4 regions of the Pseudomonas sp. P4_C8 genome follow, and region 1 is predicted to be linked to each of the others. Evidence: predicted binding sites of a transcription regulator. Region 1 holds the regulator's gene; each other region holds the start of a gene.
What was found. Region 1 encodes sigma-54, which starts transcription at its own class of promoters, with help from an activator protein. Its sites were predicted from a motif close to ANTGGCATNNANNTTGCTNT; they were not measured.
Positions count from the first base shown of each region.

Region 2: AC1DWM_RS12420 (flagellar basal body rod protein FlgF) is a predicted target of sigma-54. The motif match lies at 2,346-2,365, and genes of this name have one in related genera.
Region 3: glnK (P-II family nitrogen regulator) is a predicted target of sigma-54. The motif match lies at 1,562-1,581, and genes of this name have one in related genera.
Region 4: AC1DWM_RS01360 (pilin) is a predicted target of sigma-54. The motif match lies at 2,477-2,496, and genes of this name have one in related genera.

Region 1 covers NZ_JBFUIH010000014.1:70,708-74,918, reverse strand. Annotated here, with positions in the region: gene rapZ (RNase adapter RapZ) at 1-759, opposite strand, end outside; gene ptsN (PTS IIA-like nitrogen regulatory protein PtsN) at 762-1,226, opposite strand; gene hpf (ribosome hibernation-promoting factor, HPF/YfiA family) at 1,239-1,547, opposite strand; gene AC1DWM_RS11310 (RNA polymerase factor sigma-54) at 1,622-3,115, opposite strand; gene lptB (LPS export ABC transporter ATP-binding protein) at 3,299-4,024, opposite strand; gene lptA (lipopolysaccharide transport periplasmic protein LptA) at 4,024-4,211, opposite strand, start outside.
Region 2 covers NZ_JBFUIH010000016.1:63,254-67,464, forward strand. Annotated here, with positions in the region: gene flgH (flagellar basal body L-ring protein FlgH) at 1-667, opposite strand, end outside; gene flgG (flagellar basal-body rod protein FlgG) at 720-1,505, opposite strand; gene AC1DWM_RS12420 (flagellar basal body rod protein FlgF) at 1,551-2,291, opposite strand; gene AC1DWM_RS12425 (sigma-54-dependent transcriptional regulator) at 2,652-4,211, opposite strand, start outside.
Region 3 covers NZ_JBFUIH010000015.1:65,371-69,581, reverse strand. Annotated here, with positions in the region: gene AC1DWM_RS11905 (MFS transporter) at 1-330, opposite strand, end outside; gene AC1DWM_RS11900 (winged helix-turn-helix transcriptional regulator) at 482-937, shown strand; gene AC1DWM_RS11895 (accessory factor UbiK family protein) at 1,107-1,367, opposite strand; gene glnK (P-II family nitrogen regulator) at 1,790-2,128, shown strand; gene AC1DWM_RS11885 (ammonium transporter) at 2,164-3,501, shown strand; gene AC1DWM_RS11880 (secondary thiamine-phosphate synthase enzyme YjbQ) at 3,715-4,140, shown strand.
Region 4 covers NZ_JBFUIH010000002.1:39,059-43,269, forward strand. Annotated here, with positions in the region: gene AC1DWM_RS01350 (DUF748 domain-containing protein) at 1-1,032, shown strand, start outside; gene AC1DWM_RS01355 (BON domain-containing protein) at 1,347-1,700, opposite strand; gene AC1DWM_RS01360 (pilin) at 2,008-2,430, opposite strand; gene AC1DWM_RS01365 (type II secretion system F family protein) at 2,664-3,881, shown strand; gene AC1DWM_RS01370 (prepilin peptidase) at 3,883-4,211, shown strand, end outside.

The DNA of each region.
Region 1 (4,211 bases):
GGTGCAGCCAATGGCGATGGTGACATAAGCGCGGTTGCTCGCGGCAAAGCGCGGCAGCCACTTGAGCAAATACGATGATATGTCCTGGAACATCTCTTCGACGTCCGGTTGGGCTGCCAGGTACTCGGCCACCGGTTGATCAAGCCCGGACTGAGCGCGCAATTCCGGCTTCCAATAAGGGTTGGGCAGGCAGCGCACGTCGAACACCAGGTCTGCGTCGACCGGCATGCCGCGCTTGAATCCGAAAGACTCGACCAGGAACGCAGTACCGGCTTCCGGCTGGTTCAACAGGCGCAGCTTGATGGTATCGCGCAGCTGATACAGGTTCAGGTGGGTGGTATTGATTTTGAGATCTGCCAGATCGGCGATCGGACCCAGCAGATTACTTTCGTCCTCGATGGCTTCTGCCAACGAACGGTTGGCGTTGCTCAGCGGGTGACGACGGCGGGTTTCGGAAAAGCGCTTGAGCAGGGTTTCTACGTCGGCGTCCAGGTACAGCACATCGCACTTGATATGCCGGCTCCGGACTTCATCCAGCAGTTCGGGAAACCGCGAAAGGTGACTCGGCAAGTTACGCGCATCAATGGATACGGCGACCAGCGGTTGTGCCAGTTCGGTATGAATCAGTGCGCGTTCCGCCAACTCCGGCAGCAGGCCGGCGGGCAGGTTGTCGATGCAGTAGTAGCCGTTGTCCTCGAGAACATCGAGGACGGTGCTTTTACCTGAGCCGGAGCGGCCGCTGACTATGATCAAGCGCATGATTACTGACCGTTTTGCTCGTCCAGGACAACCTGATACAAGGCTTCGTTGCTCGGAGCGCTGCGAAGACGATCACGGACTTCCTTGCGATCGAGCATGCTGGCGATCTGGCGGAGCAGTTCCAGGTGCGCATCGGTAGCCGCTTGCGGGACCAGCAGTACAAACAGCAGGTCAACCGGGGCGCCGTCGATGGCGTCGAAATCAATGGGGGCGTCAAGGTGCATCAAGGCGCTGATGGGTGACTCGCAGCCCTTCAGGCGACAGTGGGGGATGGCGATGCCGTTGCCAAAACCGGTCGAGCCGAGTTTTTCACGGGCAATCAATGCCTCGAAGACATCTTGCATCTCCAGATCCGGCACTTCCCGGGCGATCAGGTTGGCAATTTGCTCGAGGGCTTTCTTTTTACTGCCGCCCGGCACGTTCACGAGGGAACGGCCGGGGGTCAGGATGTTTTCAAGTCGGATCATGGGTTGGGAGTGTTAACGACCGGTCGCACCCTGGAGGAGGCTCTGGGTCTTTTCCTTATGCTTTTTGAGTTGTTTATCCAGCTTGTCGGTCAGTGAGTCGATCGCCGCGTACATATCGGTATGTTCCGCGTTTGCGACCACTTCATTGCCGGGAATATGCAGGGTGGCTTCGATTTTCTGCTTCAGCTTCTCGACCGTCATCGTGACCTGCACGTTGGTGATCTTGTCGAAATGCCGCTCTAATCGTTCGAGTTTTTCGCCGATGTAGGTGCGAAGAGGTTCGGTCACTTCCAGTTGGTGTCCACTGATGTTGACTTGCATACAGCTTCTCCTTCGTTGCCAGTGCATAAAGCGGTAGATCAAATGATCTACCACTGGAACGCTGTGGCGTGGCTCTACATCAACCGCTTGCGTTCGCTCGAAGGCGCGATCCCGAGGGACTCGCGGTACTTGGCGACGGTGCGGCGAGCCACCTGAATGCCTTGTGCCTCCAGTAAACCAGCGATCTTGCTGTCACTCAACGGCTTTTTCTGATTTTCCGCGGCAACCAGCTTTTTGATGATCGCGCGGATCGCTGTGGACGAGCATTCACCGCCTTCGGAGGTGCTGACGTGGCTGGAGAAAAAGTATTTCAGCTCATAAATACCCCGTGGGGTATGCATGAATTTTTGCGTGGTCACCCGTGAAATCGTCGACTCGTGCATGCCCACGGCTTCGGCAATGTCATGCAGGACCAGTGGTTTCATGGCTTCGTCGCCGTATTCCAGGAAGCCGCGCTGATGCTCGACGATCTGGGTGGCGACTTTCATCAGTGTTTCGTTACGGCTTTGCAGGCTCTTGATGAACCAGCGGGCCTCTTGCAACTGATTGCGCATGAAGGTGTTGTCGGCGCTGGTGTCGGCGCGACGGACAAACCCGGCGTATTGGGCGTTGACCCGCAGTCGTGGTACTGATTCCTGATTCAGTTCCACCAGCCAGCGTTCGTTGTCCTTGCGCACGATAACGTCGGGAACGACGTATTCGGCTTCGCTGGATTCGATCTGCGAGCCGGGGCGCGGGTTGAGACTCTGGACCAGCTCGATGATCTGTCGCAGTTCATCTTCCTTGATCTTCATCCGGCGCATCAGCTGGGAGTAGTCGCGGCTGCCGAGCAGATCGATGTAGTCGCTGACCAGGCGTTTGGCTTCGGCGAGCCAAGGCGTATTGGCTGGCAATTGGCGCAATTGCAGCAGCAGGCATTCGCCCAGGTTACGAGCGCCGATACCGGCCGGCTCGAATTGCTGGATGCGGTGCAGGACGGCTTCGATTTCGTCCAGTTCGATGTCCAGTTCCGGATCGAAGGCTTCGAGGATTTCCTCGAGAGTTTCATCCAGATAGCCCTGATTGTTGATGCAGTCGATCAGAGTCACGGCGATCAGGCGATCGGTGTCGGACATCGGTGCCAGGTTCAGTTGCCACAACAGGTGGCTTTGCAGGCTCTCGCCGGCCGATGTGCGAGTAGTGAAATCCCATTCGTCGTCATCGTTGCTCGGCAGGCTGCTGGCGCTGGTCTGGTAAACGTCTTCCCATGCGGTATCGACCGGCAGTTCATTGGGAATGCGCTCGTTCCAGTCGCCTTCCTCGAGGTTGTCCACCGTGGGGGCGGTTTCCTGGTAGGAGGGTTCCTGAATGTCGGCGTTGGGTTGCTGCTCGGCTTTGTCGGCCAAGGGGTCGACGTTGTCGAAGTCGTCGCCTTCTTCCTGGCGTTCGAGCATCGGATTGGACTCCAGGGCCTCCTGGATTTCCTGTTGCAGGTCCAGGGTCGACAATTGGAGCAGGCGGATGGCCTGTTGCAGCTGCGGTGTCATCGTCAGCTGCTGGCCCATTCTCAAGACTAGCGATGGTTTCATGGCAGGGGCTTAACACCTTATTCGCCGGCGCACATGCGCCATCCACTACAGGGCGCCGGAGCGCCAAACATAAGCAAATTATATGCCTGAAACTGAAGTGTTTGCCTAGAGCGCTGTAACAATAAAAACCTGTTGATTTTTACTGTGATAAGCGCTCAGTCGACTAGCCAGACACATCAACGCTTACAGGCGGAACTCATGGCCCAGATAGACTTCTTTAACCAGGTCGTTGGCCAGGATAGTGGCGGCATCGCCTTCGGCGATCAGCTGGCCATCGTTGACGATGTAGGCGGTTTCGCAGATATCCAGGGTTTCACGGACGTTGTGGTCAGTGATCAGCACGCCAATGCCCTTGGCCTTGAGATGGTAGATGATCTGTTTGATGTCGCCGACCGAAATCGGGTCCACGCCGGCGAAGGGTTCGTCGAGCAGGATGAATTTCGGGTTGGTAGCCAATGCCCGGGCGATTTCCACGCGGCGGCGTTCACCGCCCGACAGGCTCATGCCGAGGTTGTCGCGGATGTGGCTGATGTGGAATTCCTGCAGCAGGCTTTCCAGCTCTTTGCGACGTCCGGCCTTGTCGAGTTCCTTGCGCGTCTCGAGGATCGCCATGATGTTGTCGGCGACCGAGAGTTTGCGGAAGATCGACGCTTCTTGCGGCAGATAGCCGATACCGGCCTTTGCACGACCGTGCATTGGCTGGTGGCTGACGTCCAGATCGTCGATCAGCACACGGCCCTGATCGGCCTGCACCAGGCCGACAATCATGTAGAAGCAGGTGGTCTTGCCGGCGCCGTTGGGACCAAGCAGGCCGACGATTTGACCGCTGTCGATCGACAGGCTGACGTCACGCACGACCTGGCGGCTCTTGTAGCTCTTGGCCAGATGCTGAGCTTTCAGAGTTGCCATTACGGGGCCTTTTGCTCGTCGGTTTTCTTCTTCGGCTGGATCACCATGTCGATACGCGGACGCGACTCGGTCACCTTGCTGCCGGTAGCGCGACCGGCGCTGGCAAGCTTTTTCTGGGTGTCGTAGACGATTTTCTCGCCTAGGGTGATGTTGTTGTCCTTGTCGACAACTTTTGCCTTGTCGATCA
Region 2 (4,211 bases), on a different contig from region 1:
AACGGTCGAACCAGCCTGGCTGACTCGCATCGGCAAACGAACCGGTGCCCGAGTAGGTGATGCGCGCATCGGCGACACGGGTCGACGAAACAGTGTTGTCGGTCGAGATGTCATCGGAGCGCACCAGCCCGGCAATCCGCACCAGCTCATCGCCGGTGTTGAGGGTCATCCACTTCTCGCCACGTACTGCGATGATGCCGTTGGGCAATACATCAGCAACGGTAACGGTGATCGAGCCCACGAGCGTGTTGCCCTGCGCCGCCTTGCTGTCACCCTTGGTCGCGCGGTCGCCTTCATAGCTGGCGTCCAGCGTCAGGTCACCACTGCCGAACGGGTTATTGGTGTTGGGTGTGGAGCCGAACAACGAGGTCAGGGCAATGTTGGCCTTGCTGTTCTTGCCAATTTGCGAGTTGGCGTTTTTGCTGGCCTGGGTCCTCTCGTTCAGGGTAATGGTGATGATGTCACCCACTCGGAACGCCTTGCGGTCGGTGTACAGGTTCTGCTCAAAACCGGCCTGGTAAATCGAGCCATTGTTCGCGGCCGCCGGCAACGGTGTGCGCGGCAACACCGGGGCGTAATAAGGGTCATTGGGCTTGGGCGTCGTTGGGACGCAGCCCGCGAGCACAACAGCCCCACTCAGTGCCAGAACAGATACAAAGCGATTCATGACCCTACCTCACGGTGTTGCAGGCGACCTCATGGCCGCCTCATAGACTTGATTACAGATTCTGCGTTACGAACGAGAGCATCTGGTCGGCGGTAGAGATCACTTTGGAGTTCATCTCGTAAGCGCGCTGAGTGGTGATCATGTTGACCATCTCCTCAACGGTGCTGACGTTGGAGGTTTCCAGGGTGTTCTGCAGCGTGGTGCCGAAACCGTTCAGGCCCGGTGTACCGACTTGCGGTGCGCCGCTGGCAGCGGTTTCCAGGAACAGGTTGTTACCCACGGCTTGCAGACCGGCCGGGTTGATGAAGTCAGCGGTTTGCAGGTTGCCGATCACCTGGCTGGCCGGGTTACCCGGAACGGTGATGGACACGGTGCCATCGCGACCGACCGTGAAGGTCTGTGCTTCGTTGGGAATAACGATGGCCGGCTCCAGGGCGAAGCCACTGGCGTTGACGACCTGCCCGTTGGAATCGAGGTGGAACGTACCGTCACGGGTGTAGGACGTGGTGCCGTCCGGCTGCAGGATCTGGAAGAAACCGCGACCGTCGACCGCCAAGTCAAGCGGCTGCTCGGTGGTTTGCAGGCTGCCGGCGGTGAAGTTTTTCTGGGTGCCGACGATGCGCACACCGGTACCCACTTGCAGGCCCGACGGCAGTTCGCTGTCCTGGGTCGACTGGGCGCCTGGCTGGCGTTTGATCTGATAGAGCAAGTCCTGGAACTCGGCGCGGTCACGTTTGAAACCCGTGGTCGACACGTTAGCCAGGTTGTTGGAAATGGTGGTCAGGTTAGTGTCCTGGGCGGACAGACCTGTTTTGGCAACCCATAGAGCCGGAAGCATTCGATTCTCCTCGTGCGCCTGTTTTACGGCGCGACGTTCTGGTAATTAGCTGATCTGCAAGACCCGAGCCATGGCCTGGTCATCGTCTTTGGCGGTGTTCATCATCTTGATGTGCAGCTCGAACTGCTTGGCCAGCGCCAGCACCGAGGTCATTTCTTCCACGGCGTTGACGTTGCTCGATTCCAGGAACCCGGACACCAGTTTGACGCCGGAATCGGCTTGCGCCGGCTTGCCGTCCTTGGTGTGGATCGAACCGTCCAGGCCTTTGGTCATGTTCCTCAGGTCAGGGTTGACCAACTTGATGCGATCGACTTCAGCCATCACGCGCGGGCCTTCGCCCATCGCACGGATGCTGATGGTGCCGTCCTCACCCACTTCGATTTGCTGCTCGGGCGGCACGGCGATCGGTCCGCCATTGCCCATCACCGGCATACCGTTGCCGGCACGCAGCACGCCAAGGGCGTCCACGTTCAGGCTACCGGTGCGCACGTAGCTTTCAGCGCCATCGGGGGTCTGCACGGCGATCCAGCCGTTGACTTGCACCGCGACATCGAGGTCACGACCGGTTTCAACCAGCGAACCAGGGGAGAAGTCGGTGGCCGGGCGCTCGGTCATGGCAAACGCACGCGCCGGAAAGCTGTCACCAAACACCGGCATCGAACGGGCCTGTTCCAGGTCCTTCTGAAAACCGTTGGTGGAGATGTTTGCCAGGTTGTTGGCATGAGCCTTCTGCGCCAGTGCATTCTGGCTGGCGCCGGTCATTGCCACATAAAGGTACTTGTCCACGCTCTTTCCTCTGCATGCCGGACGTTTGCCGCCCACCGCTGTACTGCTGAGCGTCAAGCAATTTGCAGACCAACTTTTTTTTTGCGGCGCCAGGCCCGGCAAACAAAGGACTTGAGGGGTTTCAGAGAGGAATGAGAGATTGTGTCAAAGTCGAAAAACCGGCGGTGTTATGCCGGTGGGTGGCAACGCTTGACCTCATGAACTCAATGGGATCCCTGTAGCAGCTGCCGAGGCTGCGTTCGGCTGCGAAGCAGTCGTAAACCCTAAGTATGCGGTTTACCTGAAGGATCTCAGTGCCTGAACTCACGACGGCTTCGCCGCCGGACGCAGCCTCGCAGGCTCGGCAGCTGCTACAGGGGTCTATGCGCTTCCCGGTTCTTTGCCGACGTCGTACTCACGCAACTTGTTGGCAATGGTCGTATGCGAAACCCCCAACCGCTTGCCCAGTTGCCGACTGCTCGGATGCTCGGAATACAGCCTCTCCAACACAGCCTTCTCGAAACGACCGACAATCTCGTCAAGCCCGCCTTCAAGCGAAAAATCGCCAAGCGGCTGACGCACACCGTAATCCGGCAGGCGAATATGCTCGGCCTTGACCGTCCCGCCCTCACACAACGAAACCGCCTGGAACAACACGTTTTCCAATTGCCGGACATTGCCCGGCCAGTGGTAATGACTGAGCCGCTCCATCGCTGCCGGCGCCAGTTTCGGCAACGGGCAACCGATCTGCCGGCTGGCTTGGTCGAGGAAGTGCTCCACCAGCGGCGTCAAACCATCGAGGCATTCACGCAGTGGCGGAATGTGCAGCGAAAGCACGTTCAAACGGTGATACAGATCCTGGCGAAACTCGCCCCGCGCGCACAGCTCAGACAAATCCACCTGAGTCGCGCAGATCACCCGCACATCCAGATAAACTTCTTCATCGCTGCCCACACGCCGGAAGCAACCGTCCTGCAGGAAACGCAGCAATTTCACCTGCAAGCGCGGGCTCATTTCCCCCACGCCATCGAGAAACAGCGTACCGCCCGCCGTCAGCTCCAGCAGCCCAAGCTTGCCTTCTGCACGCGCGCCTTCGAAGGCGCCGGGGCCGTAACCGAACAATTCAGTCTCGGCCATCGACTCCGGCAAACCGGCGCAATTGAGCGCCATTAATGGAGATTGCCCGCGCGGGCTAGCCAGGTGACAGGCGCGTGCCAGCAACTCTTTACCAGTGCCGGTTTCGCCTTCTATCAACAGCGGCGCATCCAATGGCGCCATGCGGCGTGCTTCGCGCACTACCGCTGCCATCACTTTCGAGCTTTGGAAGATGCTGTCGAACCCGCGCAGTTCCTGTTTGCGTACGTTATAGATGCGCTCGCCCACCCGGTCAGCGCGGTGCAACGTCAATACCGCACCGGCCATGGCTTCACTGTCGTCATGCTCCGATTGCAACGGCGCGATGTCGGCCAGAAACACGTCGCCCTTGACCTTGACCCGCAGCCCGTTGATGCGCGATTTGTTGGCCCGCACCAACTCCGGCAAATCAAAATCCTCGGCGTAACGCGACAGCGGAATCCCCGGCACTTCATCCACCCGCACCCCGAGCAACTGCGCCGCCGCACGATTCGCCGCGACGATGGAGCCGCCCATGTCGATCGACAACACCGGAAACTCCAGGGCACCGAGCAAGGCATTGAGCTCCATGTGCCGACGCTCGCTGGGCATCAGCCCTACACGCTTGACGCCGAATACGCCGGCTATCGATTCGAATTTCGGACGCAGGGCCTGGAACTGAATGTTGATCAGGTTCGGGCAATGCAGGTAGATCGCATTGCCATGCTCACCGCCGACCTCGCCACGAGCGACGTTGATCCCGTATTCCACCAGCAAGTTGAGAATGTCGCGCAGGATACCGATGCGGTTCTGGCAGTGGACTTTGAT
Region 3 (4,211 bases), on a different contig from region 1:
CATCTGCGTCAGAATCAGTCTCTTGCGGTTCAGCAGATCGCCCAGAGGGACGATGAAAAGCAGCCCCACCGCATATCCGGCTTGAGTAGCAGTGACCACCACGCCAATAGTGCCGGGTGCAACCGAGAGGCTGGCTGCCATGGACTCCAGCAACGGTTGTGCGAAATAGACATTGGCCACGGCCATGGCGCAGGTGATGGCGAAGAGAAATGTCTGGTAACGACTTAAGCCGGTGGCTGCACGTCCCTGAGGGGGCAGGGTGGTGCCTCCGCCAGCTGATATTTCGGCTTCTACGCCCATTTTCGAAGGCTTTAGAGGGTTCAGCGACATCATTCCATCCTTGGAACCAAGTGGTTTCTAAACAAAACCGATGCGTTGATTTTTAACAAAACTAGTTTTAATCTACAACTACTTTTACAAAATATTTTCGTCTGACGTTAGGACTTTTTTTAAACGATCTATCCCTCAAATTTGGAGAGACATGGCCAGACAGCAGCTACTGGCACAAAGTGAATGCCCTGTGGCCCGCACGCTTGAAGCTATCGGAGATCGTTGGGTGCTGATGATCATCCGCGACGCTTTCGATGATGTTCGCCGCTTCAGTGAATTCCAGAAGCGTCTTGGCCTCGCCAGAAACATCCTTACGGTAAAACTCAAGATGTTGGTCGAGTTGGGCGTATTCGAAATCCAGCCGGCATCCGACGGCAGTGCCTACAAGGAGTATGTTTTGAGCGAGATGGGGCGCGCCGTGTTTCCCATAGTGGTCAGCATGCGCCAGTGGGGTGAGCGCTTCCTCTTCAGCAAGGGCGAGCGTTATTCGGTGCTGCTGGACAACGATCTGTCGGAACCGGTCGAGATCATCACGGTTCGTTCCAGAGCGGGCAAGATATTGACCCCGGCAGATTGCCACCGGCGCGTGGTCAAGCGCGATGCTTGATAGTCGCGGCTGGGTACTGGACTGCGGGTGACTGTCGATTGTGCTCGCGGTACAGCGATGTGCCGCGAGGGTATCGAGATCGCGTCATCAGCTCTTGAACATGCGGCAAGTCGGATCGCCGCACCACCGATCCCACATTAGATCGGGTTTCAAAGTGGGAGCGGTGGTGTTACTCGGTTGGCGGATTGAGCTTCGCTTCCAGCTCTGCCACCTTCGCCTCAAGACTCTCCAGTCGTGCCCGGGTGCGTGCGAGCACGACCATCTGGCTATCAAACTCTTCACGGCTCACCAGGTCGAGCTTGCTGAAGCCGCTCTGCAACAGCGCCTTGAACTGGCTTTCGATTTCGCTTTTCGGCAGCGGGGTTTCGCCGCTGAAGAGGCGGGAGGCGGTGCCCGTCAGGGCGTCTAGGAAGTCTTTGGGCGCGAGCATGGGAAAGGTCCTGGAAACATTGGCGGGCAGTGTATCACGCAGTGTCTATAGTCAATTCCGGTAGCCAGCCAGTGCACGTTTTTCGCGCATGCGGACGGACGGCGGCGCACCGTTGTTGTGCGTTAGTTCCCGGGTAATTCAGGGCGGTGGCTTGTGGTATTGGCCAAGAGATTGAATTCAATGGGTTTTGTTGAGATGGCAAGCTTTCTGCTTAGTGACTATCAACCCATGCACTGATGCAGTCGCTGTGTCGAATGCAGTGCGCCAGGCGAAACGGGGGGGAAGTGTTTCGTACGGGGTGGTTAGCTGGAGTCGGACGGGCATTCAAGGCCGACGATGCGTTACAAAGCCAGGCACTGCGCTTAGACTTGAGACGGGTTTGTTTTCCTGGGGCAAGTCCACCAATTCGGGAGAGAGTTTTCATGAAGCTAGTCACTGCCATCATCAAGCCGTTCAAACTGGACGACGTGCGCGAGTCGCTGTCCGAGATCGGCGTGCAGGGCATTACCGTTACGGAAGTCAAGGGATTCGGTCGGCAGAAGGGTCACACCGAGCTGTATCGCGGCGCGGAATACGTGGTCGATTTTCTGCCTAAAGTGAAGATCGATGTCGCCATTGACGACAAGGATCTGGATCGGGTTATCGAGGCGATAACCAAGGCGGCCAACACCGGCAAGATCGGTGACGGCAAGATCTTCGTGGTCAATCTGGAACAGGCGATTCGCATCCGTACCGGCGAAACCGATACCGACGCAATCTAAGCCGCCACAAACCCAACGCCCCAGGAGAAAACAATATGACTCTGCGTAAATTCGCAGGGCTAGGAGCCCTGTTGTCCCTCGTAATGCCCGGCTTGGCTATGGCGGCAGACGAAGTGGCGGCCCCAGTCCTAAACTCCGGCGATACCGCCTGGATGATGACCTCGACAGCCCTTGTGCTGTTCATGACCATTCCTGGCCTCGCGCTGTTCTACGGCGGCATGGTGCGGTCCAAAAACATTCTTTCCGTGATGATGCAGTGCTTCGCCATTACTGGTCTGATCAGCGTCCTGTGGGTCATTTATGGCTACAGCATCGCGTTCGACACGACTGGCATGGAGCAGGGCGTCGTCAACTTCAATTCGTTCGTCGGCGGCATGGGCAAGGCATTCCTCGCCGGCGTCACGCCATCGAGCCTGACCGGTCCTGCGGCGCTGTTCCCTGAGGCGGTGTTCATCACCTTCCAGATGACCTTCGCCATCATCACCCCTGCGCTGATCGTCGGTGCCTTCGCCGAGCGGATGAAGTTCTCCGCCATGCTGATCTTCATGGGCGTGTGGTTCACCCTGGTTTACGCACCGATTGCACACATGGTCTGGTCCGGTAACGGCGGCCTGTTGTGGGACTGGGGCGTGCTCGACTTCGCCGGCGGCACCGTGGTGCACATCAACGCCGGTGTGGCCGGACTGATTGCCTGCCTGGTACTGGGCAAGCGCAAAGGCTTCCCGACCACCCCGATGGCTCCGCACAACCTCGGTTACACCCTGATGGGCGCCGCGATGTTGTGGGTCGGCTGGTTCGGCTTCAACGCCGGCTCCGCTGCTGCGGCCAACGGCACGGCCGGCATGGCGATGCTGGTGACCCAGATCGCAACCGGCGCTGCGGCACTGGGCTGGATGTTCGCCGAGTGGATCACTCACGGCAAACCAAGTGCACTGGGTATCGCCTCGGGTGTTGTCGCCGGTCTGGTGGCAATCACGCCAGCCGCTGGCACCGTGGGCCCGATGGGCGCGCTGGTCATCGGCCTGGCGGCCGGCGTGGTGTGCTTCTTCTGCGCCACGACCCTGAAACGCAAACTCGGTTATGACGATTCCCTGGACGCGTTCGGTGTACACGGTATCGGCGGTATCCTCGGCGCGATCCTGACTGGCGTGTTCGCTGCGCCATCCCTGGGTGGCTTCGGCACCGTCACCGACATTGCCGCACAAGTCTGGATTCAGTGCAAAGGCGTGGGCTTCACGGTGATCTACACCGCGATCGTCACCTTCATCATTCTCAAGGTCCTGGACGCCGTCATGGGCCTGCGGATCACGGAAGAAGAAGAGGCTGTCGGCATCGACCTGGCACTTCATAACGAGCGCGGCTACAACTTGTAAGACGCGCATAAAAAACTTGCCCGGCTTGCCGGGCATTTTTTTGTCTGGTGTTTGTCAGTGAAGGAACTGCTGAAAGGTTTTTTCGTACACGTTCAGGGGCGTTTACGACGGGCGTTTTTCTGCGGCCAATGGCTTACATCATTGAAGGAATATTAGGGCCTTTGTTTTTTCCCAGAGCGCGCTAGAATGCGCCCCGAAGGTGCGGAGAACTGTATGTGGCAACAGACTCTGATTACCCTGCGGGCTCGGCCCCGGGGCTTTCATCTGGTAACGGACGAGTTACTCGCCGGCTTGCCTGAACTCAAGGCGTGTCGGGTCGGTCTGTTGCATTTGTGGCTGCAGCATACCTCGGCGTCGTTGACCATCAACGAGAACGCCGATCCGGCGGTACGTCGCGACTTCGAACGATTTTTCAATCGTCTGATCCCACAAGGAACAGACGGCTATGAGCATAACGACGAAGGCCTGGACGACCTCCCGGCGCACTTCAAGGCCAGCGTGCTTGGCTGTCAGCTCAGTTTGCCGATCTCGGCAGGCCGACTGGCGCTGGGGACCTGGCAAGGTGTTTATCTGGGCGAGCACCGTGATTTTGGCGGTGCCCGTAAAGTCCTCGCCACCGTGCACGGTGAAGAGGCATGAACCGCTGGTCACCGGCGGTTATTGAATTTTTCCGGCGACTGTCGACAGACGGTGAAGCTGGGCTATAACTA
Region 4 (4,211 bases), on a different contig from region 1:
CGTTATGCGCCGGTGACCATCAAGGGCGCGGTCAATCCGTTCGACCCGATGGCCAGTCTCGACATCGCCACCAGCTTCAAACGGGTGGAACTGACCACGCTCACGCCCTACTCCGGCAAATTCGCCGGGTATCGCATCCGCAAGGGCCGGCTCAATCTCGATGTGCATTACCTGATCACCAAAGGCCAGCTCAAGGCCGAGAACAAAGTGGTGATCGAGCAATTGCAACTCGGTGAAAAGGTCGACAGCCCGGATGCCGTGAGCCTGCCGCTGAAACTGGCGATTGCCTTGCTCAAAGACGTAGATGGCAAGATTTCCATCGAATTGCCTGTCACTGGCGACCTCAATAATCCGCAGTTCAGCGTCATGCCGATTATCTGGCAAACCCTGCGCAACCTGATCGTCAAAGCCGCCGCTGCGCCGTTCAAACTGATTGGCGGACTGGTCAGTGGCGGCGGTTCCGAGGACTTGGGCACCGTATCGTTCGCACCAGGCTCAAGCGATTTGAGCCAGGAAGCCGAAGGGGCGTTGGTCAAACTGTCCCAAGCCTTGAAGGAACGTCCGGCCCTGCGCCTTGAAATCGAAGGCACGGCGGCCGCCAGCAGTGACGGCCCGTTGATTGCCGAGCAACGCCTGGAACGGGAATACCAATACAACTACTACAAAATGCTCCAGCGTCGCGGTGACAAAGTCCCGGCCCAGGCCTCATTGCTGGTGGTCCCGGAAAACGAGAAAGGCCCGCTGTTGGAAGGCATCTACCGCACGCGCCTGAAGACTCAACCGCCGGCCGAATGGAAGGACCTGGGCAAGGAAGAACGCACCGCCAAAATGCGCGCCGACGTGATCAAGTTCTGGAGTACCAGTGACGTGCTGTTGCGTCAGTTGGGGCAGGAGCGCGCGAGCAGCATCAAGGACTATCTGGTGGATAAAGGTCAGCTGGCCGACGACCGTGTGTACTTCATCGACGCCAACCTTGGCGAAGCGCAAAGTGACGGCCGGGTGGTGACGCCGTTGCATCTGGATGCCGAGTGATGCTCGGAAGATTGGTCAGCAGCCATCGAACTCACCACCATTTTGAGTGACCAAAAATCCATTGTAGAAGTGAGCCTGCTCGCGATGGGGATCGGACATTCCAGATAGATGTCGCCTGACACTCAGCTATCGCGAGCAGGCTCGCTCCCACAGTTGTTTTGTGCCACCCAAATAGAACAGGCCCCTGACACGATTGTCGGGGGCCTGTAATGACCACATCCTTATGGCCGTTCGCATGAACGCCCAAGAAGTGGCAGCCGTATTACTCAGCCCGTCTGCCACACCTTCTCCCGGTCCAGGCGAGAAGTCTTGCCTTACTCGGCTTTCAGGCCGTCAGCGGAGACCGCTTTGACGCCTTTGATTTTCTTGGTGATCGCCACTGCGGTGGCTTTCTGGGAATCAGTCACTGCAACAGTGGACGACAGTGACACGACGCCTTTGTTGGTTTCGACTTTGATGTCGGTGCCAGGAATGCCTTTTTCGGTCAGCAAGTCGCTTTTAACTTTGGTCGTGATCCAGGTATCGGAAGTAACTTCCTCGACCTTGGCAGCTTCACCAGTAGCCACTGTCAACGGGGCTTGAGTGGTGGTGGTCTGCGCGAATGCAGCGTTGGCCAGCGTCAGGGTCAGCGCGGTAGCAGTAGCGGCAGCGATAGCGAACTTCTTCATACGAGTAACTCCTGTTTTTCTAGAAAGTCTGCTGGTTGTCTTCGCAGCAGGGTTACTGGGTAGAGTGCGAACGCTGTGCCAACGTTGAGACAACAACTAAATCGTTATAAATCAATACGTTATAAATATTGCGAATTTTCGAAATCATGCAAAATGCATGACCAGGCAAAACTCTGCATGCAACTTGCGGGTTTTCACAAAGTTCCTAACACCCTGAATTTTTTGCCTTTTTTGCAGTAGCCAGGCATTCGACAAACAAAAAAAAGCCCCGCAACCGAAGCAGCGGGGCCGTGTTGGGCGTCAGCGTTTACGAGGCGGAACTGGTGCAGGCTTTAGGTAAGTAATCTTGGTCAGCGGAACTGATACACGACCAGCCATTGGCCGCATCACGCTTCAACGTAATGGTCTTGCTCAGCACTGGCCCTGGGGCATTCAAAATCGTGCAGGTGATGGTGCCATTGCCTGTGGCCACTGCGCCGGTGACCGCGACGGTGCAATTGCTGGTCGTGGCATTACCCGCCGGCGCCACGTTGGCTACCGTTGGCGCAATGCCTTGGTTGATCGCATCTTCATACGGCACCTTCATCGCGGAAATCTCGGCCAGGCCAGCCGTCAACTTCGCCCTGGCCTGATATTTGGAATACATCGGCAACGCAAACGTCGCCAGAATCCCGATGATCGCCACCACGATCAGCAGTTCGATCAGGGTAAAACCTTTCTGAGTCTTCATAGACAAGCTCCATGCATGAGTCGAAAGCTCATGATCTGAAAGAGCATCAGCACAGCCCATGCCAAGCGCTACAGCCCTTGTTCGCGGGGCGGCGAGTCGAATCAAGGACCGTTCCTACCCCCAGGAAGCGCACTATCTGACACTTTTTGTCACCTCAAGGCCGCTGGTTTGGCTCAGCGCCTTGACTAGGCTATAAGCCATGAAGAAATCAATCGGGTCACCAAGGACTGAACATGTCGGTCAAAGCAGCAAAAACAAATGTCTACGCTTGGGAAGGCACAGACAGGAAAGGCACCAAGATGATCGGTGAGTTGAGCGGCCAGAACCCGGCGTTGATCAAGGCCCAACTGCGCAAGCAAGGCATCACCCCCGGCAAGGTGCGCAAGAAATCCGCGTCGATTTTCAACGTCGGCAAACGCATCAAGACTCAGGACATCGCCCTGTTCACCCGGCAGATGGCGACCATGATGAAAGCCGGCGTGCCGCTGTTGCAGTCGTTCGACATTATCGGCGAAGGCTTCGATAACCCGGCCATGCGCAAACTGGTGGACGAGTTGAAACAGGAAGTCGCGGCGGGTAACAGCTTCGCCGCGTCCCTGCGCAAAAAGCCGCAGTATTTCGATGAGCTCTACTGCAACCTGGTGGATGCCGGCGAGCAGGCCGGCGCTCTCGATACTTTGCTGGAACGGGTGGCGACCTATAAGGAAAAGAGCGAAAGCCTGAAGGCAAAAATCAAGAAAGCCATGACCTACCCATTGGCCGTGGTGTTTGTCGCGATCATTGTCACGGGGATTCTACTGGTCAAGGTGGTGCCGCAGTTCGAGTCGGTGTTCAAAGGTTTTGGTGCCGAACTGCCTGCCTTCACGGTGATGGTCATCGGCCTGTCGGCGTTCATGCAGCACTGGTGGTGGGTGATGCTCGGTGTGCTGATCGCGGCGATTTTCGGCGTGCGCCACGCTTTCAAGAAATCCCCGGGCTTTCGCGACTGGCTGGACACCTGGCTGTTGAAACTGCCCCTGATCGGCACGCTGATGTACAAGTCTGCCGTGGCCCGCTACGCCCGAACGCTGTCGACTACCTTTGCCGCCGGCGTGCCATTGGTCGAAGCATTGGAGTCCGTGGCCGGTGCGACCGGCAACATCGTGTTCAAGCGTGCGGTCCTGCGCATCAGGCAGGACGTGTCGACCGGCATGCAACTGAATTTTTCCATGCGCACTTGCGGCGTATTCCCCAACATGGCGATTCAAATGACGGCCATTGGTGAAGAGTCCGGCGCACTGGATGCCATGCTTGACAAGGTCGCGGGCTTCTACGAAGACGAAGTAGACAACATGGTCGATAACCTCACCAGCCTGATGGAACCATTCATCATGGTCGTGCTGGGTGTTATCGTCGGGGGCCTGGTGGTTGCGATGTACTTGCCCATCTTCCAACTCGGCTCAGCGATCTGACATGCCTTTGAATGAAATTCTGACTGTTTACCCGGCGTTCTTCGTGACCCTCGCATTAGTGGTGGGCCTGGTCGTGGGCAGCTTCCTCAATGTGGTGATCTGGCGCCTGCCGAAAATGCTCGACCGCGAATGGCGGCTACAAGCCCATGACGTGCTGGGTGTACCACCCGAAGCACCCGGCCCGACCTACAATCTGATGCTGCCCCACTCCCATTGCCCGCAGTGCGACCATCGAATTCGCGCATGGGAAAACATCCCGGTGCTCAGTTATCTGTTTTTACGGGGGCGATGCTCGAACTGCGCCGCACCTATCGGCAAGCGCTATCCGCT